DNA from 4 places in the Nocardioides sp. NBC_00850 genome. Region 4 is predicted to be linked to each of the others. Evidence: predicted binding sites of a transcription regulator. Region 4 holds the regulator's gene; each other region holds the start of a gene.
The links. Region 4 encodes LexA, which represses DNA repair genes until DNA is damaged. Its sites were predicted from a motif close to TCGAACANNTGTTCGA; they were not measured.
Positions count from the first base shown of each region.

Region 1: OH802_RS12630 (DUF222 domain-containing protein) is a predicted target of LexA. The motif match lies at 1,996-2,011, and genes of this name have one in related genera.
Region 2: OH802_RS08770 (alpha-ketoglutarate-dependent dioxygenase AlkB) is a predicted target of LexA. The motif match lies at 5,861-5,876, and genes of this name have one in related genera.
Region 3: OH802_RS23975 (SAV_6107 family HEPN domain-containing protein) is a predicted target of LexA. The motif match lies at 5,198-5,213, and genes of this name have one in related genera.

Region 1 covers NZ_CP108845.1:2,576,868-2,584,177, forward strand. The annotation lists gene cobU (bifunctional adenosylcobinamide kinase/adenosylcobinamide-phosphate guanylyltransferase) at 1-273, opposite strand, end outside; gene OH802_RS12630 (DUF222 domain-containing protein) at 721-1,920, opposite strand; gene OH802_RS12635 (metallophosphoesterase family protein) at 2,421-3,209, shown strand; gene OH802_RS12640 (ABC transporter permease) at 3,252-4,013, opposite strand; gene OH802_RS12645 (ATP-binding cassette domain-containing protein) at 4,010-4,783, opposite strand; gene OH802_RS12650 (DUF1048 domain-containing protein) at 4,780-5,151, opposite strand; gene OH802_RS12655 (PadR family transcriptional regulator) at 5,155-5,484, opposite strand; gene OH802_RS12660 (hypothetical protein) at 5,635-6,240, opposite strand; gene OH802_RS12665 (hypothetical protein) at 6,237-7,310, opposite strand, start outside.
Region 2 covers NZ_CP108845.1:1,791,817-1,799,126, reverse strand. The annotation lists gene OH802_RS08805 (nucleobase:cation symporter-2 family protein) at 1-1,032, opposite strand, end outside; gene serA (phosphoglycerate dehydrogenase) at 1,237-2,433, shown strand; gene OH802_RS08795 (hypothetical protein) at 2,451-3,068, shown strand; gene OH802_RS08790 (MFS transporter) at 3,109-4,341, shown strand; gene OH802_RS08785 (DUF4031 domain-containing protein) at 4,338-4,595, opposite strand; gene OH802_RS08780 (hypothetical protein) at 4,673-5,023, shown strand; gene OH802_RS08775 (GntR family transcriptional regulator) at 5,037-5,771, opposite strand; gene OH802_RS08770 (alpha-ketoglutarate-dependent dioxygenase AlkB) at 5,897-6,508, shown strand; gene OH802_RS08765 (hypothetical protein) at 6,518-6,955, opposite strand; gene OH802_RS08760 (AAA family ATPase) at 7,143-7,310, shown strand, end outside.
Region 3 covers NZ_CP108845.1:4,938,827-4,946,136, forward strand. The annotation lists gene OH802_RS23955 (transglutaminaseTgpA domain-containing protein) at 1-2,112, shown strand, start outside; gene OH802_RS23960 (DUF3040 domain-containing protein) at 2,137-2,505, opposite strand; gene dinB (DNA polymerase IV) at 2,651-3,856, opposite strand; gene OH802_RS23970 (methyltransferase domain-containing protein) at 3,890-4,615, opposite strand; gene OH802_RS23975 (SAV_6107 family HEPN domain-containing protein) at 4,665-5,126, opposite strand; gene OH802_RS23980 (hypothetical protein) at 5,295-5,888, opposite strand; gene OH802_RS23985 (DUF4126 domain-containing protein) at 6,031-6,666, shown strand; gene OH802_RS23990 (phytoene desaturase family protein) at 6,576-7,310, shown strand, end outside.
Region 4 covers NZ_CP108845.1:101,289-108,598, reverse strand. The annotation lists gene OH802_RS00505 (SGNH/GDSL hydrolase family protein) at 1-303, shown strand, start outside; gene OH802_RS00500 (ATP-dependent DNA helicase) at 314-2,308, shown strand; gene OH802_RS00495 (MXAN_6640 family putative metalloprotease) at 2,364-3,872, opposite strand; gene OH802_RS00490 (alkaline phosphatase D family protein) at 3,995-5,677, opposite strand; gene lexA (transcriptional repressor LexA) at 5,764-6,531, opposite strand; gene OH802_RS00480 (LysM peptidoglycan-binding domain-containing protein) at 6,713-7,105, shown strand; gene OH802_RS00475 (hypothetical protein) at 7,217-7,310, opposite strand, start outside.

The DNA.
Region 1 (7,310 bases), 2.5 Mb from region 4:
CGTGAGCCAGGTACCCAAGCAGTCCACCATCACCGCGTCGCCGTTGGTCAACCCCTCGGCCAGGGCCCCCGCGAGATCCCGAGACTCGACCGTACGCCACCCCTCCGGCCGCCGAGCCCGATGCGAAGCCAGCCGCGCAGCCCAGTCAGGATCCGGCTCCTCCTCAACCGTCGGCCCCGGCGCGACGTACGCCACCGAAGGCGCGGCCACGAGCAGCGACTCAGCATGCCGCGACTTCCCCGACCGCACGCCGCCTGTCACCAAGATCCTCACCGGCACAGCCTAGGCGAGCTTGTTCCTCGGGGCTGATCGTCGTTCTCATGGTTGATGGCCGCCGACCCGTTACGGATGGTGTTCTCGACGGATCCCGGAGTCAAGGATCCGTCGAGAACTTTGGCTGGCTATCGGGTCGGCGGCGGGGTTTGGCGCAGCAGATTCAGTTGGGTACGGGCTTGGGAGCCGGGGTTGGCGGCTCCTGGATTAGAAGGCTTCCTCGTGCTTTTACAAGACGATGACACCTTGTGAACGCTTCACAAGCGGGGCCTCTTCGTCCGGCTTATCGGCGACAGGACACGGGTCACGAAGGGGAGGCAGCCGGTCGCCGATCGGTCCGGTCGCGCCGACCGCCATCGAACGCGCGCGGCAGTGGCGGCAACGCATTACGGCGTGCTGCGGCAGCTACGGGGCAGGGTGGAACGGCGAATTGGCGGAGCAGTCCGCTCAGGTACGCCGAGTGAACCGGATTCGCCCGCTCGGGAGTCGCTGATAGCCGTAGTTGGCGTCATGGATTCGGCGATGATCACTCGAACACAACAAGACCATGTTCACTAGGTCGGTTCGGCCGCCTTCGGACCAGGGTTTCAAGTGATGCGCTTCGGTCCAGGCTGCTGGTGCGTCGCAGTCTTCGGCTTGGCAGCACTTGTCTCGTAGCCGGAGCGCCTTGTGTTGGATCGGATACGCCAACCTGGCGGTGCGGCCGAGGTCGAGGATCTCGGAGTCGGTGCCCAACACCACCGGGACGAGGTCGGCGTTGCAGGCCATCCGTCGGGCTTCGGCGGCGGTGATCTGCTCACCGTCGAACCCGAGGGCGGCGGTGCCGAGGTCCTTGCGGAGGTCTTCCACACTCATCGTGATGAACACCGTGGTGCCGTGGCCACCGTGGCGGGGCAAGTTGTTGACGTCGTAGGTCTCGACCACCCGACCAAACGCCTGACCCAGGAGCCGGTCATAGGGGGCCTTGCGGCCCTTGTTCTCGGCCGAGAGCTTCCTCGGCTGCGCCAGCGAATCCAACTGGGTGCGGAGCCTCATCCCGGCCGCCCGGGATACGCGGGCGTGGATGTCGATGGTGCCGTCGCCGTTGTCGCGGGAGGAGAAGAAGGTGCGCCGTTGGGCGTGCTCCTCCTCCCGCTGCAGCGCTTCGGCTTCGGCGGCTTCGAATCGTTCGGGGTCGATCTCGGCGAGGATCCGTCGTCCGACGATCTTCAGTTCGTTCGCGGTGAGGCTGGTGGCGTAGTCGACCAGGAGCTTCTCGGCCAGGACCCGGTCTTCGTCGCTGGCGGCGGGGTCGTTCTCGATCTGGTCGAGGGCCTGGGTGATCACCCGTGCCTTGTCCTGCGACACGACCCCTTCAGCCAGGCCAGTGGCCACGAGTTCGTACTTGGTCACCGCCCTCGCGAGTTTCACCTGCGCGCGTCCGACCGCCTTGTCGACGAGGAGTTCGGTCCGCATCCACCCGGACACATCTTTCGCGCCGGTCTCTTCGGCGATGTCGCCAGCAGATGCGAGCACCCGGAGCTTCAATGCAGCTTGTTGAGCCTGAAGCTTCTCCAATCGCTCCAGCAGATCCTTCTTCTGCTCCGTGCGCCAGTAGGTGGGGTCAGGCGCGAGCAGTTCTTGAAGGGCGGTCTCGATGGCCTTCAAGGCAGCGTCGATCGCGTCGCCAGGGTTGGTGCCCCAGTGGTCGACGTCGCGGCCGAGACTCATCGATCCATCCCTTCAAACGGGTGTTGTGATGTGTCTGATTCTACGCCACCTGCACTCCAGTCTCCACCTATTTGCCCAGGTCAACGACTATTTTCGCGGTGAGCGAACGACCTCGCCTCTGTGGATGGTAAGTGGCCCGAAGGGCCACCCTTCCGCCCCATCAACATCACCCGTCTCAAGCAAGATCTCTTCGCGCCACACCCGGGTCGCCGCCCCGATAGCCAGCCAAATCTTTTCTCGATCTGGTCCGGAGTCCAGGACCGCGAAGCGGCCGGCGAAGCCGGCGGGCCGAAGGCCCGTCCTTGACGCCGGTCCAGATCGAGAAGACCCTCCAAGAACGGGTCGGCGGCCCACCCCAACCCCGAAAACACAGTCCATAAGAAGGACCCGAAAACCTCGACCACCCCAAAGCCAGCTCAATCATTTAACCTGCCGCCATGACCCCAGAGCGCATAGCGCTGATCTCGGACGTACACGGCAACCTCACCGCACTAGAAGCCGTCCTCGCAGACATCGAAGCAAGAGGAATCACCCGGATCTTCAACCTGGGCGACTACGTCGGCAAGGGCCCGAGAGGCCGAGAGGTAGCAGAGATCTGCCGAGAGCGATGCGAGGTCAACATCCTCGGCAACTGGGAGGATTTCCTCCTCGCCCCCGAGCCCGACTTCGGCCGCGAGTCGGTGGGGCTGATGTGGTGGCGGCTGCAGGCATGGGAGCAGGCGGAGTGGCTGCGTACGCTCCCGTTCTCCTACGACTTCACGATGAGCGGCCGTCGGATCAGGCTCTTCCATGCCTCCGAGGAGACGGTCCACCGCCGGGTCAGGTTCGACCATGACGAGCAGGAGTTCCTGGGCCTGTTCCGGAACACCGAGGCGACCGGCCTCGACGTCCCGGAGCCGGACATGGTCGGGTACGCCGACACCCATGACCCCTATTACGAGACCGACCGGGACCGGCGCACGGTCTTCAACACCGGCAGCGTCGGCAACTGCATGAGCGACCCGACCCCGGTCTACGTCATCCTCGAGGGCGTGATGGACAGCGATCAGGAGGCGCCGTTCGGCATCCAGTGGGTCCGGGTCCCCTACGACGCGGAGGCCGAGCTCGCGTACGCCGCCAGTGTCGGCATGCCCGAGCTCGACGAATACACCTACGAGCTGCGTACCGGCTTCTACCGCGGCAACCTCAGGAACGACGAGCAGCCGACCTACCACCGAAAGGGGTAGATCGGCTCTTCGCCGTCATTGCGGTGCTTGATGTGGTCGGGCTCAACTGATCTTGCGCCGGTAGACAGCCATGGCGGCGGCGTACGAGGCGACCAGGATGCCCACGCACCAGGCCAGCGCGACCCAGATGTCGTCACCGACCGGCTGCCCCGCGAAGAGCGCCTGGATGGTGTTGACGATCGAGGTGACCGGCTGGTTCTCGGCGAAGGCGCGCACCGGGCCGGGCATCGTCTCCGTCGGCGCGAACGCCGAGCTGATGAACGGCAGGAAGATCAGCGGGTAGGAGAACCCGGTGGCCCCCTCCATGGTCTGTGCCGCCAGCCCGGGGATGACCGCGAGCCAGGTCAGCGCCAGGGTGAGCAGTGCCAGGATCCCGGCGACCGCGAGCCAGGCGCCCAGGTCCGCCGAGGTACGGAACCCCATCACGAACGCGACGCCCAGGATGATCACCATGGTCAGCATGTTGGCCACCATCGAGGTCCCGACATGCGCCCAGAGCACCGCCGAGCGGGCGATCGGCATCGACTGAAACCGCTCGAAGATCCCGCTCTTCATGTCGGTGAAGAGTCGAAGTGCGGTGTACGCGATGCCCGAGGCGATCGCCATGACCATGATCCCGGGGAGCACATAGTTGACGTAGTTGTCAGTGCCGGTCCGGATCGCGCCGCCCAGCACGTAGACGAAGAGCAGCATCATCGCGATCGGGGTGAGCGCGGTGGTGATGATCGTGTCCGGGCTGCGGGTGATGTGTCGCAGCGAGCGCCCCAGCAGGGTGCCGGCATCGGCGAAAGCGTGCTTGGTCATGACTGTGCTCCTCGGTTGGTAGAGCCGGTGAGTGAAAGAAAGATCTCTTCGAGCGACGGCTGCTTCTCGACGTACTCGACCTTCGCCGGCGGCAGCATCGCCTTGAGCTCGGCGAGGGTGCCGTTGGCGATGATCGTCCCGCCGTGCAGGATGGCGATCCGGTCGGCGAGCTGCTCGGCCTCCTCCAGGTACTGCGTGGTGAGCAGGACGGTCGTGCCCTGCGCGGTCAGCTCGCGAACGACCCGCCACACCTCCAGGCGTGCCTCCGGGTCCAGCCCGGTGGTCGGCTCGTCGAGGAAGATCACCGACGGCGAGCCGATCAGCGACATGGCGATGTCCAGCCGCCGCCGCATGCCACCGGAGTACGTCGCGACCTTCCGGGCGCCCGCCTCGACCAGATCGAAGCGCTTCAGCAACCCGTCGGCGATGTCGCCGGGGGAGGGGAGGTGGCGCAGCTTCGCGACCAGGATCAGGTTCTCCCGCCCGGTCAGGATCTCGTCGACCGCCGCGAACTGGCCGGTCAGCGAGATCGCCTCCCGCACCCGCTGCGCCTCGTCGACGACCGATGCGCCCTCGACCAGCGCGGCGCCGGCATCAGGTTTCAGGAGCGTCGAGAGGATGCGTACGGCCGTGGTCTTTCCGGCCCCGTTGGACCCGAGCAGCGCGAAGATCGTGCCCCGCGCCACCTCGAAGTCCACGCCCCGCAGAACCTGGTTGTCTTTGTAGGACTTCTCCAGTCCCCGTACGGAGATGGCAGCTGTCGTGCTCATGACTCGTCCTCCTTGGTGATGTCTTCGATGGCCTCGTTGAGCCGGGCGCGCTCCTTCTTGATCCAGGCGCCCTCGGAGTAGTTCCTGGCGAACTCCTCGGCGAACTCGACCGGGTTGTCGCCGACGATCGCGCTGACCGGGGTGCCGTCGGCGGCGGCCTGCTCGAAGAGCTCGAGGAGGTCCTCGGCCATCGCCGTCACGATCGCGCCGTCGGCGATGCCGGCGGAGTGCATCAGGTAGCGCTCGACCGCGTCGTGCGCCTTGCGGTGGTTCTCGGGGAGCTGCTGCTTGCGGGCCTTGAGCTGCCGCCAGCGCTTCTTCAGCTCGAGCTCGCCGACGACGGCCTCGAACATCGATCGGATCGACATGCCTTACTTCCCTTCCGTACGGAGGTTCTCGAGCCGTTCGGCCAGGAACCCCCAGGTGGTCCAGAACTCTTCGAGGTACTTCTCGCCATCTGTGTTGAGCGAGTAGACCTTCCGCGGCGGCCCCTTCTCGGACGGCCGCTTCTCGACGTCCACCAGTCCGTTCTTCTCGATCCGGACCAGCAGCGCGTAGACCGTGCCCTCGGCGATCTCGGTGAACCCCTGGGTCCGCAGCCAGGTCGTGATCTCGTATCCGTACGCCGGGTTGCCGGTCAGGAACGCCAACACGATCCCCTCCAGCGTCCCCTTGAGCATCTCGGTCATCTGCTTGCCCATCGGGCACCTCCTTCCACTACTCAGTGTTGCTGACTACTGGTACATAGTAGTGCTGAGTAGTGGCGCTGGGTCAAGTCCTAATCGCAAGCAGAAATGCCAGCGGCGCTGGTACGACGGTTAGGCCGTCGCACCAGCGCCGCTGGTCTTGTGTTACTCGGTGTCTTGCTTGTCGTCGCCTTCGTTGTCCTCGGGAGAGCACCCGGCCGCCGTTGCGACCGCCTCGACCAGCGCGCGCCGCTGCTCCTCGGTCGCGTCCTCGCGGCCGAAGGAGCCGCCAGCGGTGGGAGTCGAGGACTCCGATGGTGCCGTGCAGGCCCACCGCCAGGTGGAGTGGTCCTCGCCAGAAAAACTCGTCGTTGCGACCCCGCGTTGCACCTCGAACTTCTCCGCAGAAGCGTTGATGGACTTGATCAGTTCGTCCGCGTCCACGCCGTTGGTCAGGGAGAACGTGAACGTCATCGACGGCGCATCCTCTGTCGTCCGTACGTCGCACTCCATCTTCGTGATACCCCCGTGCCCGCTATTGAGCGGGAGGTCGCCGCCGCGCGGTGCAGGTGAACTGTCGGCGGTCGATCGGGTGACTACCTCGTTCGCGGTGAACCTATTCGTCCCCATGACGCCTTCGACCGCATCCACTGCGACCCCGCAGACCGACTCCTTCGAGTAGGCCGGCGGCTCATCTTCGCCACCACATCCCGACAGAGCCTGCGCCGATCCGACGAGTACCAACGTGGCTACCGCGCGAATCATCCTCAACCGTGGTCCTCCAACTTCTTGCGGTTCTGGTAGTTGTCGTATCCGTTGTCGACCGCGCGCTTAACAGCGGAACCAATCCCGCTCTCGTCCTCCGGTCGCCTGAGCATCGCTTCCATCTCTGCGGGCGTGAGGGATCCGGGCGGCTTGAGGTTACCTTCCGAATCCCGCGGCCAGTCTTCAGTGATTCCGTTGTTGAACCGCAGACTTCCATCAGCCCCCTGGTCGACCTGCTCGGGGAGATTGTCCAGCCGTTGTGCTTGTCCCTCGGCTTGAGCCATGGCGTAAAGGCTTTGGAGTTCGGTGCTGCGGCGGGCACTCGCGTAGGCCTCGTCACCTTCGGCGGCGGCTACTCCTGCAGGGTCGCCGACATACCCGTTGATGATCTGATCCTTCACTTGATCGACCAGGTAGCCACCGACCGGACCGGTGCCATCTGTAGGGATTGCGTCGAGTGGGAGGGTGAACAACTCCGCGACCCTCTTACGATCTGCGGCCTCATCCTCACCATCGGCGACTGCGCCGTCGGCCAGGTTGTCTTCGAGGAAGCCACGGAGACCAGCCGCACGGTGCGTTGCGTTTACCAGCGGATCGTCTGACCCAACGTCGAATGAAGGGTCGCCGGTGCCAACGCCGTCGAGCGTGGCCTGAGCGCCACGATCCAACAGCAGCTGATTGAATTGAGCCGCGCTTGAGCCAACGACACTCGTCGCAGTCTCGTTTCCCCCGATATGCCGGAGTACCTTGCCGAGATCGTCTCTCGAGAAGTCTGCGTGGTGGTCGAGCAGCGGAGGTTTGATCGGAGCGGCGTCGTCCACCACCTCCGGATAGACATCTTCCATGTAGGTAGCGATGATCCCGCCGAGTTCTTCATCGTAATGGTCGTCCAGCTCGTTCTTAGCCGCGTAGTCGATGGTCCACGAAGCGATGTCGGCCGCCTTCTTGCCAACCTCACCTTCCTCAGCAGCGGCATCGACGGTGGCCACACGAACCACGCTGTCCATGTCCTCAGCGAGGTGGTTGGCGGTGAGGCGGTCGTGCATCAGGTAACTAGCCATGTTCTCGTCGCCCAT
Region 2 (7,310 bases), 1.7 Mb from region 4:
CAGGCCCAGTCCGACGAGGATCACCCCGGCACAGGTTGCGACGTGTCGAGAGCGCACCCCGCTCATGGCGACGAGCCCCACGTTCTGCGCGAACGCGGTGTAGGGGAAGGTGTTCATGATCCCGCCGAGGAGCGTGCCGGCGCCGTCGGCGCGGAGCCCGTCCGCGAGGCCGCGCGGGGTCACCGGCCGGTCCACGATCTCGCCGACCGCGATCATGTCGCCGGTGGTCTCGGTCATCACCACGATGGCGACGATGATCATCGCGATCACCGCGGAGATCTCGAAGGTGGGCATCCCGAACTGGAACGGCGTGACGACACCGACCCAGTCGGCCTCGCCGACGCCGGACCAGTCGGTCATCCCGAGCGGGATGGCGATCAGGGTGCCGAGGATCAGCGCGCACAGCACCGAGATCCGCCGGATCGACGGCGGCGCGAACCGCTCCAGCAGCACCACGATCAGCAGCGTCCCGAACGCCATCGCGATCGCCCTGGGCGCCCCGAAGTCGGGACCCAGCGCGGTGCCGCCGCCGAACCAGCCGGCCGCGACCCGCATCAGGGAGACACCGATGATGAGGATGATCGTGCCGGTCACCAGCGGCGGGAAGAACCTGATCAGCCTCCCGAAGAACGGCGCGGCCAGGATCATGAAGACGCCGGAGGCGATCACCGAGCCGTAGATCGCGGTGATCCCGTGCGCGGTCCCGATCGAGATCATCGGCCCCACTGCGGCGAAGGTGACTCCCTGCATCAGCGGGAGGCGTACGCCGAAGGGGCCCACACCCACGGCCTGCAGGATCGTCGCGATGCCGGCGACCAGGAGGTCGGCCATGATCAGGTGCACGATGTCGCCGCGCTCGAGCTGCCCAGCACCGACCATCGCACCACCGACGATCAGAGGCACCGCAACCGCGCCGGCGTACATCGCCAGCACGTGCTGGAGGCCGAGGGGCACCAGCTGCGCCAGCGGAGGTACGTCGTCGACCGGATGCGTGCCCTTCCGGCCGGTCCGGAACGTATCGATGAGGGACATGTCGCCTCCTTGGGCTGCCGGCACCGGCGCCGGCTCATGGGGGAACCATCAGGATGGCTGTCATCGGTTTCGGGGCTCCGTCACCTGGATTGCACGACTGTTTCAAGGCTGCAACGGATGTTTCAGGCCGTCCTGTCCTGGCCGCACAGTCCGACCCGTGGCGACGATTCCGGGCACCCCTTCCAACGGGCCTACGCTTGAACCATGAAGGCGCTGCTCCTGGAGAACATCCATCCCGTCGCTGTCGAGAACCTCGAGAAGGCCGGCTTCGAGGTCGAGCTGCGCAGCAAGTCTCTCTCCGAGGACGAGCTGGTGGCCGACCTTCCGGGCGTGACGCTGCTCGGCATCCGGTCCAACACCCACATCACCCCGCGCGTGCTGGACGCGGCCACCGACCTCAAGGCGATCGGCTGCTTCTGCATCGGCACCAACCAGGTCGACCTGGCCGGAGCCGCCGAGCGCGGCGTGGCCGTCTTCAACGCCCCCTACTCCAACACCCGCTCGGTCGTCGAGCTGGTCATCGGCTACATCATCTCCCTGGCGCGACGGCTGCCGGAGAAGACCGAGAAGATGCACGCCGGCGTCTGGGACAAGTCCGCGAAGGGCTCCCACGAGATCCGCGGCCGCACGTTGGGCATCGTGGGCTACGGCAACATCGGCACCCAGCTCTCCAACATCGCCGAGGCGCTGGGGATGTACGTCATCTTCTACGACATCGCCGACCGGCTGGCCCACGGCAACGCGCGCCGGATGAAGTCCCTCGACGCGCTCCTGGAGGAGGCCGACGTGGTCTCCATCCACATCGACGGACGCCCGGGCAACCTGGGCATGTTCGGCGAGGAGCAGTTCGCGAAGATGAAGCCGCGTTCGCTGTTCATCAACGCCGCGCGCGGCTTCCTGGTCGACAACGACGCGCTGCGCAAGCACATCGAGTCCGGCCACATCGCCGGCGCCGCGCTCGACGTCTTCCCGATCGAGCCCAAGGCCCAGGGCGACGCCTTCGAGAGCCCGCTGCAGGGTCTCGACAACGTCATCCTGACCCCGCACGTCGGCGGCTCGACGCAGGAGGCCCAGGAGGAGATCGGCTGGTTCGTCTCCGGCAAGCTGCGCGACTTCATCCGCTCCGGCTCGACCGCGCTGAGCGTCAACCTGCCGGCCGTCCAGCCGCCGCCGCTGGCCGCCGGTGCGCGCCTCGCGCTGCTGCACGACAGCGTCCCGGGCGTGCTCGCCGAGCTCAACGCGCTGCTCGCCGCCGAGGGTGTCAACGTGACCGGTCAATACCTCGCCACCGCCGGTGAGACCGGCTTCGTGGTCACCGACGTGACCGACGTACCTGCGACGACGCTGGAGAAGATCACAGCCAACCCGCACACCAGGTGGGTGCGCGCCTACCACGCCTGACGCTAGCGTTCTGGCTCATGGAACTCCCGCAACATTGGCCGCTGCCAGAGGCGACCGACCTTCTCGATGACGTCCTGGCAGCGTACGACGAACCGACCCGCCGCTATCACGACCGCCGGCACCTCACCGAGGTGCTGGACCGGATCGAGGAACTGCGGGCGGAGGGAGAGCGCTTCGACCCGCTCACGGTCACCTTGGCGGCGTTCTTCCACGACTCCGTCTACGACGGGGAGCGGGACGCCGAGGAGCGTTCGGCCACCTGGGCCGAGGACGCGCTGGGCGCCTACCTGGATGCCGACGCCGTGGCCGAGGTCGCCCGGCTGGTGCGGCTGACCGAGACCCACGACCCCGCTCCCGACGATCACAGCGGCCGGGTGCTCTCCGATGCCGACCTGGCGATCCTGGCGGCGTCGACGGAGCGCTATGCGGAGTACGCCGCGACCGTCCGAGAGGAGTACCAGCACCTGTCCGACGAGGAGTTCCGCGTCGGTCGTGCCCAGGTCCTGGAGCGGCTGCTGGAGAAGGAGTCGCTCTTCTCGACACCCTTCGCGAGGATCAGCTGGGAGGCCGCCGCACGGGCCAACATCTCGGCCGAGATGGAGACCCTGAACACATACCTGTCACCCGACCGATAACGATTCGTAAAGAACCGCTCACCGGTGACAGAATCTATCGGTGAGCTTCCAGACGTACGCCGACCTGTGGCGGATCCCCGACGTTCGCCGCATCCTCGTGCTGGGTCTGTTCCTGCGGATCCCGATGCCGGCGTCCTCTGTCATCGTGACCCTTCACGTGGTCGGCCCGCTGGACCGCTCCTACGCCGAGGCCGGCCTGGTCTCGACGATGCTCGCGATCGCGATGGCGATCTCCGCGCCCTGGCTCGGTCGGCTCCTCGACCGCCTCGGCCTGCGGCGTACGCTCCTGCTCCCGCTGGCCGTCCTCCCGATCGCCTGGTCGATCGCTCCCTGGGTCGGCTACCTCCCGCTGCTCGCGCTGGTCGCCGTCGCCGGGCTCTTCACGGTCCCGTCCTTCTCGGTCGTGCGCCAGGTGATGATCCGCTCGGTCGGTCCCGGGCAGCGCACCGCGGCGCTGAGCGCCGACGCGATGATGACCGAGCTGGGCTTCATGGTCGGACCGGTGATCGGCGTGCTCGGCGCCAGCTACTTCGGCACCGCCTGGGCGATGCTGCTGATCCAGTGGCTCGGGATCGCCGCGGCGGTCGTGCTGTGGCTGTTCAACCCGATGATCACCGAGGGCGAGCCGACCGTCCCGAGCGACGCCGTCCCGAGTGACGCCGTCCCGAAGCGCCGATTCGGGCTCCCCTCGTGGGTGAACCCGGGCGTCACGCTCCTGCTCGCCGGCACCTTCACCGCCTCGCTCATCCTGATCGCCGAGGACCTCGGCACCGTCGCCGCGATGCGCGACTTCGACCGCACCGCCCTGCTCGGGATCGTCATGGCGATCTGGGCGCTCGGCTCGCTGCTCGGCGCACTCATCTACGGCGCCCTCAACAGCCACCCCTCCACCGCGGTGATGCTCGTCCTGCTGGGTGCGACGACGGTGCTGACCGCGTTCGCCTGGGACCCGATCTCCTTCGCCGTCCTGCTCCTGCTCAGCGGCTTCTTCTGCGCGCCGACCCTGACCGCCGCGCTCGAGGCGATCACCAGCAGCGTCCCCTCGACCGTACGCGGCGAGGTCATGGGCTGGCACGGCTCGGCCATCACCCTCGGCAGCGCCGTCGGCGCCCCTACCGCCGGCTTCGCCATCGACCTGATCGGCTGGCAGGGCGGCTTCCTCCTCGGCGGCGGCCTCGGCCTGCTCATCGCGGCGGCCATCTGGCTCACCACCCGACGGATGTCCACCCCAGCTGAGGCGTCACTCCCGCCGGGCGAGAAGTCACCCGCTTAACGGGGTTTGCGGCGGCGCAGGCCGGCGGCGAGGAGAGCGGAGACCAGAACCCGAGAGGTGACCTCGACGGCACCCGCGGCGACCATGTCGTCGTAGACCTCGGCGGGTACGTCGTAGTGGTCCCGGTCGAAGCCTCGGGCCGGGATGCCCATCCGGCTCGCGAAGGCGTGCAGCTCCTCGTAGGAGGTGTCGCTGGCGAGGTGCGACCACATCCGGCCGCGACTGGGTACGTTCGGCGGGTCGATGAGGATCACGGGCCATTGTTACAGCGTCCATCCTTGGGTGCCACCCTGAGCCCACAGCCTTGACCGGTCGGCAAGAATGGTTCCTGATGAACACGACAGTGCTGTTCGAGGCTCGGGCGAGGGTGCTCCATGACCTCGATGCCCGCGGACTCGCCGGTGCGGCAGCCGTCTCCGCTCTCGAGGACGCGATGACCGAGCGCGGCTGGTGGGTGGAGCAGTGGCCGGAGGGCAAGGCGTACGTCGCCGGCCTGGTCGCCCAGGACGTGCAGGACCTGCTCTTCGACGGCGAGGCCTCCGCGCGCTGGCCGGTGTGCACCTCGTGCCCGCCCGAGTCGCCGGTGCACTCGCTCCACATCACCCCCGACCTGGGAGGTCCGGACCCGATCTGGGTCTGCGAGGAGAGCGGCGACGTGGTCGCGCCGCTCGGCGACCTCTGACCAGCTCAGAAGGTCAGGACGGGCCGAGCTGCAGGTGCAGCGCATACCGGTCGGCACGGTAGACCGAGCGGCACACCTCGACGTAGCGGTCACCCGAAACCGACTTCCGCTGCCTGCGAAGCACCGGGACACCGACCGAGAGGCCGAGCAGGGTGGCCTCCTCGATGTTGGCCACATCCGCACGGAACGTGTCGTCGACCCACGACGGCCGCATCTGGCGAGTGGCCAGCTCGGCGTAGAGGCTGGTCGGCGCGGTCCGCTCGAGCATCCCGGGCACGATCGCCTCGTCGAGGTAGACGTCCTCGATGCAGATCGGCACCCCGTCACCGCGGCGTAGTCGCCGCCAGTGGATGACGGCCGCACCCTCCCTGATGCCCAGCGAGCGGGCGATGGTGGGCCCGGCCTTCTCGCGGCCGAGCAACAGCGTCTCGGAGGACGCCTGCATCCCCCGGCGCGCCATCTCCTCGCTGAACCCGAGCACCGGACTCGCGGCCCGCGGCGGACGCGCCACGAAGGTGCCCCGGCCCGGGATCCGGACCAGCAGACCGTCGGCGACGAGCGCGTCGAGCGCCTGCCGCACGGTGGCTCGGGCGACGCTGAACTTCTGGACCAGCTCCCGCTCGGAGGGCGCGGAGGCACCAGGGCTTTCGCCGATGACCAGTTCCCTGACGTACTCACGGATCTGGACGTGCTTGAGCGACCGCTCTCCCTCGACCGACCGGACCATGACCAGAGCGTAGGTGTACACCTCGCGTACGTCCCGAGTTTGGTCAAGTTGTGACATTGCAACGAGATGAGGCAGATCGGCTGCAACGAAACAACGATGGCCGATTTCACTAGAACACATGTTCGATCACGAGGTATGGTGAAGGGGTGGACTTCCAGGGAACACTCTTCGCCCCCACAGACGACGAGACCACCGAGACGACCTACGAGCGGATCCAGCTGGACCGCGGAGCCTGGGTGGACATCGCCCGCGGCTGGCTGCCCGATCCCGACGACGTCTTCGCCGCGCTGGTCAGCGACGTCCCCTGGCACGAGGAGCGCCGGCAGATGTACGACCGCGTCGTCGACGTACCTCGGCTCCTGCACACCTATCTGCAGGGCGACCCGCTCCCCCATCCCCGTCTCGCCGAGGCCCGCGGCCGCCTCACCGCCCACTACCTGCCCGAGCTGGGTGAGCCGTTCGTGACCGCGGGCTGCTGCTACTACCGCAACGGCCACGACTCGGTCGCCTGGCACGGCGACAAGATCGGCCGGGGCCGCACCGACGACACGATGGTCGCGATCATCTCCGTCGGCGACCCCCGCCGCCTCGCGCTCCGCCCCCACGGCGGGGGCAAGGGGATGAGCATCCAGATGGGCCACGGCGACCTCGTCGTCATGGGCGGCTCCTGCCAGCGCACCTGGGAGCACGCCATCCCCAAGGTCGCCTCCGCCGGCCCCCGGATCTCGGTCCAGTTCCGCCCCCGCAACGTCTTCTGAGGTTCGGGATCAGCCGAAGGGACGCATGCTGAGCCCTTCGCCGCGGTAGTAGCTGTCGATCGCGGCATTCATCCTGCCGATGAACGTGTCGAGGACCCTGACCGCACTGACGTAGCTGCGATTTCTCGCGCGAGTCAGGAAGGCCGCCTCGTACGTCGCCACGGCGGTCCTCGCCTGACCCATCAACTGGCCCTCGATCGAGTCGAACTGGCTGCTCACGCTCGAGAGCCGCGGCGACCACGCCCTCCACGTGCGATGGGCGGCGAGGTAGTTGCGCTGGTTCCTCAAGGAGGCGGTGGCCGACTGGATCGCCGCGATGTCGATCCGGATCGAGCCTGCTTCGGCAGGGACCGGCTTCGTTGCGACGGCGACGCCGATCGGCGCCAGGCCGGCAACAAGGGCGAAGGCGACGAGCAGGACTCGTAGCCGGGTGGAGAGGTGGGGCACGGTGAACCTTTCTGAGCGGATCTTGCGGCCCATCGTGGTCGGTCCCGCGCTCGCCTCGAACCCGTACCGTTCCCGTACCGAGAAGCCCGCCCAGCGCCGATCTCAACCGTCCCGAGGTGGGTCCCAGATGCGTTCCGTACGCTGGTAGGAAAGGATGGGACTGACAGCCGACGCCCCTGGAGCCGCCTTGACCACCACCGCACCACCCCTCGCCCCGCCGTCCGCTGAGGAGATCGCCAGGGCGAAGGAGATCGTCGGGCGGGTCAGCACCGCCTTCAGCAGCCGTGTGGTCGGCCAGGAGCGGCTCAGGACGGCGCTGCTGATCGCGCTCCTCTCCGAGGGTCACGTGCTGCTC
Region 3 (7,310 bases), 1.3 Mb from region 4:
CTGCTGCGCGTGCACGGCTCGGTCGTGGTCCTGCTGCAGGTGCTTCTCGGCACCATCGCGACCAGCCTGCTGGTCGTGCAGCACCCCTTCCCCGTCACCGGCGGCGGCCGGGCGCGGGTCACGGCCGAGATGACCGAGGCGTACGTCGCGTTCAACCCGTTCGACCTGCCGATGTCCGGGTCGGAGGTGGCGCCCTACCTCATCCCGGGCGGTGTCGCGGCGGTGCTGCTGGCCGACATCCTCGCCGTCTCGCTGCGGCGGCCGCCGATGATGGGGCTCGTGGTGCTGGGCGTCTTCACGGTGCCGTTCAGCATCATCGGCGCCGGTGGCTGGGGCGGGGTCTCCTGGGTCGTCTTCGCGCTCACCGCGATCTCGTTCCTGGTGATGCTGCGCCTCGACCGAGCCCAGCAGCTGAGCCGCTGGGGCCGGCGCCTCGATGACGACCTCCCGGTGGTGCCCGCCGCCGGGCCGGCTGTCATCGGCGTCTCCGCGGTCGTGATCGCGCTGCTCACCCCGGCTTGGCTGCCCAGCCCGAACGTCTCCCTTCCCGGTCTGGGTCCGGGCGACGGCAACGGCCCCCTGCGAGTGATCAACCCGACCGTCGGGCTCTACGACGACCTGCGCCGGCAGAGCGACCAGGTGATGGTGTCCGTGACCCCCGTCTACGGCGACACCGAGACTCCCCCGTCGTATCTCCGCGTCGGGGCCCTGACCAAGTTCACCGGTACGGAGTGGACCTCGGGCAACCGCGACGTGCCCTCCGACCACAGCGGGGTGGCCACCTTCGAGCCGCCGATGTCCGACGCGTCCCTGCTCGGCGATCCCACGACCTACCAGCTGCGGGCGAGCGCGAAGTTCCAGTCGACCTGGCTGCCGATCTTCTCCCATCCCCTCGAGGTCACCGCCCGGGGGCCGTGGCGCTACGACGAGGACACCCTCGACTTCATGTCCACCGAGGGCAGGGACCAGACCGTCGCCGGGCAGAGCTGGCGGATGACCGCCGCCCCCGTCGAGCCGTCCCAGGAGCGCCTCCTCGCCGCCGGCGACCCGGGCGTCGGCGCCCCACCGGGCATGACCGACCTGCCGCTGCTCCCCGACGAGATCGAGGAGATCGCGTTGGAGCGGACCGCCGGCCAGGACCGGCCGTTCGCCCAGGCGGTCGCCCTGCAGAACTGGTTCCGCCACAGCGGCGAGTTCACCTACAGCCTGGAGCGTGACGTCGGCTCCGACAGCGCGGCCTTGCTGGACTTCCTGACCGACAACAAGATCGGCTACTGCCAGCAGTACGCCACGGCGATGGCCGTGCTCGCTCGCGAGCTCGGCATCCCGGCCCGGGTCGCCTTCGGCTTCCTGGGCGGCGACCAGGACGAGGACGGCGTGTGGCAGTTCCGCGGCCGAGACCTGCACGCCTGGCCCGAGCTGTGGTTCGAGGACATCGGCTGGATCCGCTTCGAGCCGACCCCGGCGGCCGCCGACACCAGCGAGCCCGGCTACACCACCGGTGCGCTGGGCAACGCCCGCAACGAGCCGGAGGCGCCTGTTCCCAGCGCCGGCACGAGCGTCGCGCCGGTGCCCAACCGTCCGCAGCGCGAGGAGCCGGACACGCCCGAGGTCGCCGACACCGGCACCGAGGAGTCCAACGCCGGCGCCGTCTGGACCGGTCTGGGGATCGTCGCTCTGGTCGGCCTGATCGCGCTCGCGGCGCCGGCCGTGATCCGGCGCCGGCGGCGTACGACTCGCCTCGCGGGCGACGCCGAGGCCGGCTGGAGCGAGCTGGGCGACACCGCGATCGACCTCGGTCTCCCCTGGACCGGGACCCGTTCACCCCGGGAGGAGGCCGCCGGCCTGGCCCCGCATCTGCAGGATCGCGAGCCGATGCTCGCGCTGCAGCGGATCGTGGCCGCCGTCGAGCGCAACCGCTATGCGGAGCACCGTGACACCGCGGCGGTCGGGGACGACGTACGCCTGGTCTCGGCCACGCTCAGGGAGCACGCCGATCGGCGTGCCCGGCGCCGGGCGCGCCTGTGGCCGGCGTCGGTCTTCCGCCGTCCGCCGACGCCAGCCTCCGACGGACCGGTTGCACGGTCCGAGCGGGAGCTGATCTCGTCCTAGAGGTCCCTCTGAGAGGTCATTCCCTCAGAGGTCGTTGTCGCGGCGGCGCTGCTTCCAGCGCTCGCTGGCCCGGTCGAAGAACGAGCTGCGGGGCGCGTGGTCCCCGTCGTCCTCCTCGACCGCGGCAGCACCACGAAGAGCGGTGAGCAGCACGGAGGTCGAGGCCAGCATCACCAAGAAGCCGACCACCCCGACGATCCACATCCGTGAGATCACACCGGTCATCAGCAACGCGACACCACCGGCGAGCACGATGCCCGCGATGACCGCGTGTCGACGTTGGGCACGGCGCAGGGCCGTGCCTCGGAGGGCGGAGGCGAACTTCGGGTCCTCCGCCGAGAGCGCGCGCTCCATCTGCTCGAGCAGGCGAAGCTCCTCTTCCGAGAGTGGCACCGTACCTCCCATGTCCTGTTGGGGTATCCCCAAGTCTAGGCTGGCCACCCTGAAGGCGGTAGTGAGCCCAGAAAATTCTTGCCCCTTGACGTTCTGCCACATGGCACAACCAAGACCGATTGTGTCAAGCAAAGTGGCTGGTGCGTCAACCCCGGCCCTGATCGAGCAGGCTCGCGCGGCGTACGAGGCTGGATCCGAAGCGCTCGGCGACCTGGTCGATGGCGCGGTCGGCCTCGGACCAGCCCCGCTCCCGCTCGCCGAGCACCAGCTGCCGGTCGGTGCCCTCGCGGGCGACCAGGTGCTCGACCCGGACCCCGACCAGGCGCAGGGCCCGGCCCCGGAGATTCAGCTCGTCGTAGAGGCGGACCGCGGTGGCGTGCACGTCCTGGGTGACGTCGGTGGGATCAGGCAGCGTGCGCGAGCGCGAGATGGTCTTGAAGTCGGTGAACCGCACCGTCAGCGCGACCGTGCGGCCGACCGTGCCGGCCCGCCGCATCCGCCGGGTGACCCGGGCCGAGAGGCGCAGCAGCTCGCGGACGATGTCCTCGCGGTCGCTCAGGTCGTGGCCGAAGGTCTCCTGGGCGCCGGTGGACCGGTCGGGCAGGTCGGGGCCCAGCCGCCCGGTCAGCTCGCGCCGGTCGGTGCCGGTGGCGAGCCGGTGCAGGTGGCCACCGAGGCGCGGGCCGAGGATCTGGTGGAGGGTCGGTACCGGGGTGCGGGCGATGTCGCCCACCGTCTCGAAGCCGAGCCGCCGCAGCCGGGTCCTCGTGCTCGGGCCGACGCCGTAGAGCTCACCGACGTCGAGCGGGTGGAGGAAGCCGGGGATCTCCTCCGGCCGCACGACCACGACGCCGTCGGGCTTCGCCTTGCGGCTGCCGACCTTGGCCACGCTCGGGGTGGGCGCGACGCCGACCGAGCAGGTGATGCTCAGCTCCTCGGCGATCTGGCGGCGGATCCGCTGGGCGATCTCCTCGGGGCTCCCGAAGAGCCTGGTCGCTCCCCGTACGTCGAGGAACGCCTCGTCGACGCTGACCACCTCCACCAGCGGGGTGGCGCGGCGGAAGATCTCGCGGACCTGATGGGAGACCTCGGCGACCTCACCGAAGTCGAGACGGACGGAGACGAGCTGAGGGCACAGCCGTCTCGCCATCGAGCCCGGCATCGCGGCCCGCACGCCGTAGGCCCGCGCCGGATAGTTGGCGCAGGTCACCACGCCACGGGCATGTCCGCCGACCACCACCGGCTGGTCCCAGAGCTCGGGCTGGTGCCTGATAGCCACCGACACGAAGAAGGCGTCCATGTCGACATGGAGGATCGGGGTGGCCTCCGGAGCGCCGGCGGAGGAGGTCACCCCGATCCTCCAAGGACGCGGACAAGCGCCCCGTCAGCGAAGCGAAGCGAGCAGATGCAGCTGCGAGGCCAGCGGCAGATAGTCCGGACGCGTGGACGCCGCCTGCTCCAGATCGACCAGTGCGTTGGTCGCGCCAGGGTCGACATCGAGCAGCGACCCGGGAACGTGATCCACGAAGACACGTACGCCGCGAACGTCCGAGACCGCGAACCCGGCGGCCTCGAGCAGCCCGGTGACCTCGTCGAGAGCGAAGCGCCGACCGGAGCGCCCCTGGGAGGTGGTGTCGTCGAGAAGCTCTGCGGCCTGCGCGAAGTGGCCGGCCAGAGCACGGGAGAGGACGGCGGCGGTGCGCTGGGCGACCAGCAGGCTGAGCGTGCCGCCGGGACGGAGCACCTCGCGGATCCCTGCCAGCGCCTCAGCAGCGTCGGGGACGACCTCGAGGACGCCGTGGCAGAGCACCACGTCGGCACCGCTGGGGTCGGCGACGTCGGAGAGTGCGGACAGGTCGCCCTGGCGCGCGTCGACGGAGACGCCGGCCTCGCGCGCCCGGCGGTCGAGCGCGGCCAGCGCATCGGGGCTGGGGTCGACGACGGTGACCCGGTGGCCGAGCCCGGCGATGCGTACGGCTGAGGTGCCGGTGCCGCCGCCGATGTCGAGGACGTCGAGCGGCCCGGAGGCCAGGACCGGGTCGAGCGCGTCCCAGACGGCGACGGTCCGGGCGCCTGCCCGACGACTGGTGGAAGCGGAGCCAGCTGACATGGGGCCAAGCGTAGGCCCTGCCTCCCACCCTGCGTACGCCACACCTGGATCAGCCCACGAGGCGGTCGTGCCGGAGCTGGGTGGCCTGCGAGGTGTGGGCCATCAGGCCGAGCGACTCCTCGACGACGGCGAGGAACCGGTCGGCGTCACGCACCTGCTCGTCGGCCTCCTCCGCGGTGACCGCACGGATCGAGCCCGCCTCCGCCGCGGCGCGCTTAGCGGCGCCGGCGGCGAAGTAGTCGGCCCACTCGGAGAGCTCGGGCGCGACCTTCTTGAGGCGGACCCAGGCGTTCCACGGACGACGGCGACCAGCGCGGCTCGCGGCCTCGACGGGGTCGGTGCGGGCGGCGATCAGAGCGGCGGCGGCCTGGAGTGCGGCGACGTGAGCGATGGCGTACCTGCTCGGCACGTCGTCGGCCACGATCGCCTCCGCGAGGGTCTCGGTGGCTCGGAAGAGGTAGTTGTGCGTCGTGGCCGGCAGCAGATGCATCGGGTCGTCCTTCTCGCTCACGGTCGACCCCGCAGTGGACGGCTCCGGCGGGCGTCGGGGGTCGAGGACGACGCCCGCCAGAGCCTGGTTGTTCGAACATCTGTTCGAACACGTGATTAAACTACACCCCACCACCGACAGTCACAAGACGTTCGGTGGCGGGGCGTGTCGAGCGGTGCTGCCGGCCGCTCAGTCTTCGGCGACGGCGCCGCGGATGAGGTGCGGCGGGTGGATGTAGCGGGTGTTGGCCGGCAGCCACATGACCACCAGCAGCCCCGCGGCGATGACGATCGCGATCGCGGTGAGCACGCTGATGATCACCGGCGGGCCGGTCAGGATGCCGCCGACGCTGGCCACCGCGGAGATGAACACCAGGAACGAGATCGTGATGCGGGCCCACTCGAAGCCGTTTCGGAGGAAGACCGCGAGCACACCGAGCATGCCGGCCATCACACCGAACAGCGTGATCGCGGGGGCGATGAACGCCGGCGCGCTGACCCGGTTGTCGGTGGGCGGGTTGATGAGGGCCTCGAGCCCCTCGGTCTCCAGGATGCGCTTGGCCGAGGCGTTGCCCTCCGCCCACGCGCGCACCAGGTCATCGGAACGCAGCACCATGACCACGACCACGACGGCGCTGAACGCGATCAGACCGACGATCAGCCGGACCGCCCACGTCATCTCCCGCGGCACGGGCTCAGCAGCGAGGGCCGCCACCTCGACGGTGGTCTCCAGGTCCTCGTTCACGACCACACCTTCGTTCTCGTCGGGTGTCGTCATGGTCATCCGGTCTCCTTGCGACGTGGGGGAACTCTGCGTTGATCAGCCCATTCTGCCGCACGGGGCACAACGGAGGTAAATACGGGATCGCGTGCGCTTGGTCTCGGGCCGAGTCCGAACTGTCGGTGTCGTACGCCAAGATGTCTCCATGGAATCTCTAGCGCTGACCTTCTCCAGCGGGTGGGCCAGTGGCATCAACGCCTATCTGGTCGTGCTGGTGCTCGGCGTCGTGCAGCGTACGACGGGGGCCGAGGAGATCCCTGACGTGCTCGGCACCTGGCCGGTGCTGGCGGCCGCCGGGGCGATGTTCGCCATCGAGTTCGTCGCGGACAAAGTGCCGTACGTCGACTCGACCTGGGACTCGATCTCCACGGTGATCCGGCCCACGATCGGCGCCGTGATCGGCGTCCTGCTCGCCGGCGAGGCCGACTCGCTCAACGCGGCCGTCGGCGGCGTCGTGGGCGGCACCTCGGCGCTCATGTCCCACCTGGTCAAGGCCAGCGAGCGGCTGGCGGTCAACTCCTCCCCCGAGCCGGTCTCCAACTCGGTGGTCAGCCTGGCCGAGGACGGCCTCGTACTCGGCGTGGTCTGGTTCGCGACCGAGCATCCGCTGGCCGCCGCCGGTATCGCCGCCGTTCTGCTGGCCGCCGGGCTGGTGCTGGTGTATTTCATCGTCCGCACCATTCGCGGGGGCTGGCGCAGGCTGACCCGGCGCGGAAGACGTGGCGCCCCGCCGTCGGAGGGCCCGGCCGACGGCACGACCAAGCCCTACCCCGTCCAGTGACGCGCGTCGTCGTCCTCGGGGGCGGGTACGCCGGAATGGCCAGCGCCGCCAGGCTGGCCAAGCTCGGCCACTCGGTGACCCTTCTCGAGGCCTCCGGTCAGCTCGGCGGCGCCCTGGTACCCGTGCGTGAGGAGGGGTTCACCTGGGACGCCTCGGCGACCTCGACGCTGCTGCCCGCGGTGATGCGCGACCTGTTCCGCAAGTCCGGGCGGCCGGCCGAGCGAGAGCTCGAGCTGGTGCCGATGGACGTCATCCGCGAGCACCGGTTCGCCGACAAGACCTCGGTCTCGGTGCCCGGCGGCACCCGCGGCGCCCAGCTGGCGGCCTTCGACGAGCTGGGCCCGGGCATGGGTGAGCGGTGGACCGACTACGTCGCCAGGTTCAGCGAGGACTGGGAGGTGCTGCGCCAGCACTACTTCGAGGTGCCGTGGGAGCCCTCGGCCCTGCCCGCGGCCGTCGCGGAGCGGTTCCGGTCGCGCGAGACCCTCCACAAGCGGCTGCGCAAGACGTTCAAGGACGAGCGGCTCAGGCTCGTTGCGGCGCACCCGTTCGTCGCGGCGGGGCAGGAGCTGCGTGACGTACCTGCCTGGGCGGGGCTCACCGCCTATCTCGAGCAGCGCTTCGGCGCCTGGCGGGTCGAGGGC
Region 4 (7,310 bases):
AGCGATCTCGACGACGTCGAGAAGGGCTTCCGGGCCACCCTGGACGAGCTGAAGGGTCACGAGGTGATCGTGCTCAGCGCGCCCAAGGTGAACTCCCGCGCCAAGGCCATCCGGGGCGTCAACAAGATGATGCGGCGGGTCTCGGCGGAGTACGGGGTGACGTACATCAACGTCTTCGACCTCGAGCTGCCCATGCTCGCGGACAACACCCACCTGACGGTGGCGGGTCACATGCAGTTCGGGGAGATCGTCGCCCGCCGGATCGCGGAGAGCCGATCGGAGACTGTCCCCGCCCACGGCTAAGGTTGCCCGAGTGACCGCAACCGAGACCGCCTCCCAGACGCCCGTACGTGAAGCCCTGGCGGATGCGGTCGCGACCCTCGGTGGGGCCACCCGTGAGGGTCAGGTGCTGATGGCCGACGCGGTCGCACAGGCCCTGGCCGACGAGGAGCACCTGCTGGTCGAGGCCGGCACCGGCACCGGGAAGTCGCTGGCCTACCTGGTCCCGTCGCTGCTCCACGACAGCCGGGTCGTGGTCGCCACCGCGACCCTGGCGCTGCAGCACCAGCTCGTCGAGCGTGACCTGCCGCGCCTGGTCAAGGCGATCGGCTCGCGCCCCGGCATCGACGCGTCCTACGCCGTCCTCAAGGGCCGCTCCAACTACGCCTGCCTCCACCGGGTGCGCGAGGGCGCTCCCGACGACCAGGGCACCCTGGTCGACGTCCCGCTGGGCCCGATGGCCGAGAAGGTCCTCGAGCTGCGCAGCTGGGCCGAGAAGCAGGCGGAGAAGGGCGGCAGCGGCGAGCGCGACTCCGCGCCCCGCCACACCGACCGCGAGTGGCGCCAGGTCTCCGTCAACCACCGCGACTGCCTCGGTGCCGCCAAGTGCCCCTTCGGCGAGGAGTGCTTCGCCGAGGTCGCCCGCGACAAGGCCCAGAAGAGCCACCTGATCGTCACCAACCACTCCCTGCTCGCGATCGACGCGATCGAGGGCGTGCCGATGATCCCGGAGTACGACGCCGTGGTGATCGACGAGGCCCACGAGCTCGTCGCCCGGGTGACCCAGGCGGCGACCGACGAGCTGACCGCGGCCGAGGTCGAGCGGGCCGCCCGGCGGGCCCAGAAGCACATCGAGGGCTCCGAGGCCGACGATCTCGCCGACGCCTCCGACGCGTTGCGGGCCGCGATCAACGAGACCTCGCCCGGGCGGCTGATCACGCTGCCCGAGGTCGTCTCGGACGCCCTGGTGCTGGTGCGCGACGCCGCTCGGTCCGCGATCTCCGCGCTGCCGAAGCCGAAGGACTCCGAGGGCGCCGACCCCGGCTTCCAGCAGGCCAAGGGCGGCCTGCAGGAGGTCTTCACCACCGCCGAGCGGATGGCCGCGGCGTCCGAGCACGACGTGATCTGGCTCAACGAGGGCGGCGACCGGATCCCGCCCCGGCTCTGCGTCGCTCCGCTGCAGGTCTGGGCGCAGATGCGCGAGAAGCTGCTCACCGAGAAGACCGTCGTCTTCGCCTCGGCGACCCTCAAGCTCGGCGGCGACTTCGGCCCCGTGGCCGGATCCCTCGGGCTCAAGGCGGAGGAACGCACCGCGGTGGGCGCCGGGGCGCAGCGTACCGATGACGTGCTGCCGTGGATCGGCCTCGATGTCGGCAGCCCGTTCGACTACGGCAAGCAGGGGATCCTCTACGTCGCCCGCCACCTGCCTCCTCCCGGACGCGACGGGATGGGCGCCAAGACCCTCGACGAGATCGTCGACCTGGTCGACGCCGCCGACGGGCGTACGCTCGGGCTCTTCTCGTCCCGGCGTGCCGCCGAGGCCGCCGCCGAGGTGGTGCGCCAGAAGCTGCCTCACCTGACCACGCTGGCCCAAGGCGACGCGCAGCTGCCCGAGCTCGCCGCACAGTTCGTCGCCGACCCGCACACGGTGCTCTTCGGCACCCTGTCGCTGTGGCAGGGCCTCGACGTCCCCGGTGACACCTGCCAGCTCGTGATCATCGACCGGATCCCGTTCCCGCGGCCCGACGACCCGCTGATGTCGGCCCGGCAGCAGGCGGCCGACAAGGCCGGCGGCAACGGGTTCATGCAGGTCGCCGCCACACATGCGGCGCTGCTGCTCGCGCAGGGCGCCGGCCGGCTGATCCGCACCACCACCGACCGCGGCGTCGTGGCCGTCCTGGACGCCCGCCTGGCTACCGCCCGCTACGGTGGATTCCTCAAGGCCAGCCTGCCGCCGATGTGGGCCACGACCGACCCCGACGTCGTACGCAAGGCCCTCAAGCGGCTTTCGGAGATGGCCTCGTCCTAACCGAAAACCACGCCGAGTCGGCTCGTCATGACGAGCCGACTCGGCGTTGGTTGGGTCAGCGGTAGGTCTTCGCCCACCAGCGGTGGGTGGCCTTGTCGGGGGTCGCGACGCCGTGGCACGAGAACGCGGTGCCCTGGCCGCAGTTGAAGTTGCTGCTCGCGTTGGCGAAGGTGACTTCGACCTTGCGGATCCGCTTCGAGGAGAAGCCCTCGATGGTCTTGGTGGCGATGCCCTTGCTGTTGGGCTTGAGGTAGAAGACTCCGCGGGTGCCGTCGGTGCGGAAGACGCTGACCACGGCGCCGTTGGCGTTGGGCCGGGCCACGTCGACCTTGACCCGCAGCTTCCAGCCCTTGCCGACGTTCTTCGGGACGAGCCGCTGGGAGGCGTAGGTCAGGTGCTTGAGAGTGAACTTGCCGTCGACGGTCTGTCGCTTGGCGGGCAGCGCGGTGCGGCCGTCGTAGACCGGCGGGTAGTAGGCGCCGCCCTCGCTGTAGGTCTTCGAGGGGGCCAGGTTGGCGGCGGCGAAGCGGATGTACTCCTGCTTCAGCGTGGTGCCACGAGAGGCGAGCGCCTGCCGGATGGCGGTGGTGGAGTAGGTCGACGGCGCTCGGTTCCAGATCGAGAGGACAACCTCTGGCAGGGTCCCGCGCTCCTTGGCGAAGCGCTCGGACAGGTAGCGGAAGAAGATCCAGTTGCCGTAGATGCCGAGGTTGGAGGCGTAGGAGTTGTCCAGCGGCTTGCGCTGGTCCTCGAGCTGGCCGTAGCCCAGGTATTGCCGGTTGTCGTTGATGCTGTCGTAGACCTCGTCCTCGACCCAGGTCGCGGTGGACTCCATCATCCAGCGGTCCTCGCCGGCGTCGTAGGCGAACTGGACCGCGTGGAAGTATTCGTGAGCGGCGGTCACCCGGAGGTTCTCGGTGGGCGTGTTGACCGTGCCGTACTCGCTGGTGGCGTAGTCGTTGTCCATGACGCAGTAGGCCGTCGCGGCCGTCTTGGAGACCTTCGTCTCGGGCGCGCAGTAGCCGTAGTAGCCCTCGTCGTAGAGGTTCTCCAGGTAGATGTCGACCTTGCCCGGGGTGACCGACTTGTCGGCCGCGGGCTTGCGGTAGCCCGCCTGCACGTAGAGGTTGTGGACCTTCGTGACCACGTCACGGACCTGGTTCGCGTACGTCGTCGAGGCACGGTCGCCGCCCTTGCCCGGCGTGTAGTGGACGCAGACCACGTCGCTGCAGGTTTCGGTCGCGGTGCGCGGGCGAGCGAGCAGCTCACGCGCGGCCGCCTTGTTGGAGTCGTCCAGGGCGTCCTTGGCGTTCCACAGGTCGGTCAGCGCGATGGTCGCGTCAGGTCGGCCGGCGACGTGCCGCCCGGGCACGACCTGGCGGGCGCCGCGCACCGACTGGTTGCGCCTGACCTTCTTGGCCGCGGCGAGCGCCTCCCGGGCCGCCTTCTCCGTCACCGGCTGCTCGGCGCTGGTGTCACCGCCGGTCCTCACCGAGGTCGCCGGCGTCGAACCGGTTGCGGGCATGGTGGCGACGAACGTCGCGACGACCATGCCTGCGATCAAGACGAGGGATCGTTGTTTGCGGTTGATCCGGCGGGCAATGTTTCGCATGAGATACCAGACGTTCGGGAAGGCAGACCAGGGCAGTCTAAGCGCTGACCGCCGCTGTGTCCGGGGGACACGGCCTAGACGGGCTGCGTGACGTGATGGAGCCTGTTGCTTCCGGTTGCGGTGGCGTACGACCTGGTCCAAGTGGCGGTGGTGTTGGAGTCCTTGCGCTCGCCGATGACGTACCAGTCCATCTGGGCTCGGTTGCGGGTCACGTCGAGGACGGAGTAGCCGTGGTCGTCGAAGTTGAGATAGCGGACGTGGCGATTGGCGGTCCTGATGATGTTCTCGACCGTGAGGCTGACCGTGCGGCGTGGCGCGCCGAGGATGTCCTTGAGGTTGTTCGAGGTCACCGAGGTGGCCACGAACTCGACGCCGGCGGTCTTGCCGAGCGGGTAGACGGCGGAGTCGTACGGCAGGTCGCAGGCCCAGCCTGAGTGGATGTCGCCGGTGACGAAGACGGTGTCGGTGATCGCGTTGTTGCGGATGTGCTCGAAGAGCTCGGTGCGGTCGGCGGTGTAGCCGTCCCACTGGTCGACGTTGTAGGCGATGCCGTTGTCGGGCAGCAGGCCGGTGACATCGTTGACCGGAGTGATCAGGCTCTTGGGGAGCGCGCCGAAGGTGACCGGCGCGATCATCACCGGGTTGCCGACGATCTTCCACTGGGCATCGGTGAGCAGGCCGTCCTTGAGCCAGGCCAGCTGCTCGTCGCCGGTGATCGTGCGGTCGGGGTCGTCGACGCCGGCGAGGTCGGTGCGGGCGACCTGCTGGGAGCGGTAGGAGCGCAGGTCGAGCATGCTCAGCTCGAGCAGGCTTCCGAAACGCAGTCGCCGGTAGATGCGATCGTGAAGGTGGTCGTCGGTCTCCACCGTGGCGCCCTCAGTGGTCGCAGTGTCGACGCGCAGCGGCATCCACTCGTCGTAGGCCTGGTTGGCATTGGTCTTGCGGTCGATCCAATCGTACTCACCGGGCTCGTTGTTCTCGGCGCCGAGCAGCCAGGCGTCGTTGGCCGACTCGTGGTCGTCCCAGGTGACGATCCAGGGCAGCCGTGCGTGGGCGGCGGAGAGGTCGACGTCGCGCTTGTACTGCGCGTGCCGGATCCGGTAGTCGGCCAGCGTGTGCATCTCGTGGGCCGGCTCGTGCGGCCGGACGTCCTCGTTGGCCATGCCGTAGCCGTACTCGCCGGGCCCGTACTCGTAGAGGTAGTCGCCCAGGTGGAGGATCGCGTGCAGGTCGTCGCGGGCGGCCAGGTGGCGGTAGGACGCGAACCAGCCGGCCTGCAGGTTGGAGCAGGAGACCACCCCGAAACGTACGTTCTCCGGGGCCGCGTCCGCGGCCGGAGCGGTGCGGGTGCGGCCGACCCGACTGGTCTGGCCGTTGTAGGTGAAGCGGTAGAAGTACCAGCTCTCCGGGGCCAGACCGGTGACGTCGAGCTTCACGGTGTGGTCGCGGTGGGGGCCCGTCTGTTGGGATCCCTTCGCGGTGACGCGGCCGAAGTCGGCGGTGGGCGAGACCTCCCAGCGGACCAGGACCTCCTCACCCTGCCCGGACCCCGGAGTCGCGTCCGTCGTCGGCGTGACCCGGGTCCAGATGACCACGCGGTCCGGGAGCGGGTCGCCGGAGGCGACGCCGTGCTGGAAGTGGTTGAGCGAGCCGCTGGCGGCCTCGGCGGGCTCGGGGAGAGCGATGGCTCCGGCTCCTGCGGCGGTCGCCAGCCCGGCGGCGATGAGGGTGCGGCGGTCGATCTGCGTCTGGATCACGCTGTATGGAACGACGCAGCCGCCGGCCCTGTCATGGGCCGGCGGCTGGATTTCACGCAGTGTTCCCGGACTGGTTCCGGGAGGACTCAGAGGCTGCGCAGGACCGCCGTCACCTTGCCGAGGATCGTCGCGTGGGTGCCGTCGATCGGCTCGTACGCAGCGTTGTGCGGCAGCAGCCAGACCTTGCCGTCCTTGCGGGAGAGCGTCTTGACGGTGGCCTCACCGTCGATCAGCGCGGCCACGATCTCGCCGTTCTCGGCGGTCGGCTGCTGGCGCACGACCACGAAGTCGCCGTCGCAGATCGCCGCGTCGACCATCGAGTCACCGGAGACCGAGAGCAGGAAGAGGTCGCCGTTGCCGACCAGCTGCTTGGGCAGAGGGAAGACGTCCTCGATGCTCTGCTGGCTCGAGGTCTCCTCGGCCAGGATCGGGCCACCGGCCGCGATCCGCCCGACCAGCGGGACCATGGCGGCGTCGGGGTTGGGGTTGATGTCGGCATCGGCGGTGATCGTCGACTCGGGCTCCTCGCCGGACATGGCCTTGCGGTGGGCCATCACCTCCGGGAGGAAGACCTCGAGGGCGCGCGGTCGCTTCGGGTCCTTGCGGATCAGACCACGCTGCTCCAGCGCACGGAGCTGGTGGGCGACGCTGCTGGTGCTGGTCAGCCCGACCGCGGCGCCGATCTCGCGCATGCTGGGCGGGTAGCCGCGCTGCTCGATGCTGTCGCGCAGGTGAGCGAGGATGCGCTGCTGACGCGGCGTGAGCCCGGTCGCGTCCGGCGGCCCGTCGGGCAGCTCGCGGACGCGGCTCTTCTTCGAACCGCCTGATCCGGTGCCTGTCTTCTGCGTGGTCATGTCACCACATTAGTCCCTCTGGCACCACGACATCAAACATTTGTTCGACCTCATGCGCGGCGCGTGTCGGTGTTCGAAAATTCTTGGGGTCGCTACTTGCGTTGTTCGAACACGTGATCTACCTTCGAACATGTGCTCGATCGAACACGTGATCGAGAGACCGTGATCAGGAGGCCGTGAGATGAGTGCAACAGTCTATGTGCTGCCAGTAGCCGAGCCGCCGCGTCCGGCGCCTGAGGTGCGTCGCTCGACCGTGCGGCTCACTCGTCGCGGCCGAGTCGTCGTGTTCGCATTCGCGCTCGTCGTGCTCTTCGGGATCGCGCTGATCGGGGCGCGGGTGGCGTTCGCGGTGGAGAACGGTGCCGACACTGATGCCGGATTTCGTGGCCCCGCCCCCTCCGCCCACACGATGGTCGTCGGCGATGGCGACACGCTCTGGGATATCTCCTCGAAGGCCGTCGCCGGCACCGACTCTTCGATTCGGGAGATGGAGCAGACGATCAAGGATCTCAACAGTCTCGAGTCCTCGATGCTCGTGTCCGGGCAGACGCTGATCATCCCGACCGCGCCCTAGCGCCTATAGATGTCCGGCTGCTCCTTCGACCCTGGCGGCCGGCTACCGGGGAAAAAGAGTGAGAGTGCTGCAGACGATGGGAAGCGTCTGCAGCACTCTCGCTGCGTCGGGTCAGTGGCGCCCGCGGTAGGGGCTGTCCGGCTCGGCCGGCGGCCACTGCTTGTTGCGGGTGCTGTGCCGCGGCGGCCACTCGTCGTCCGGCTCG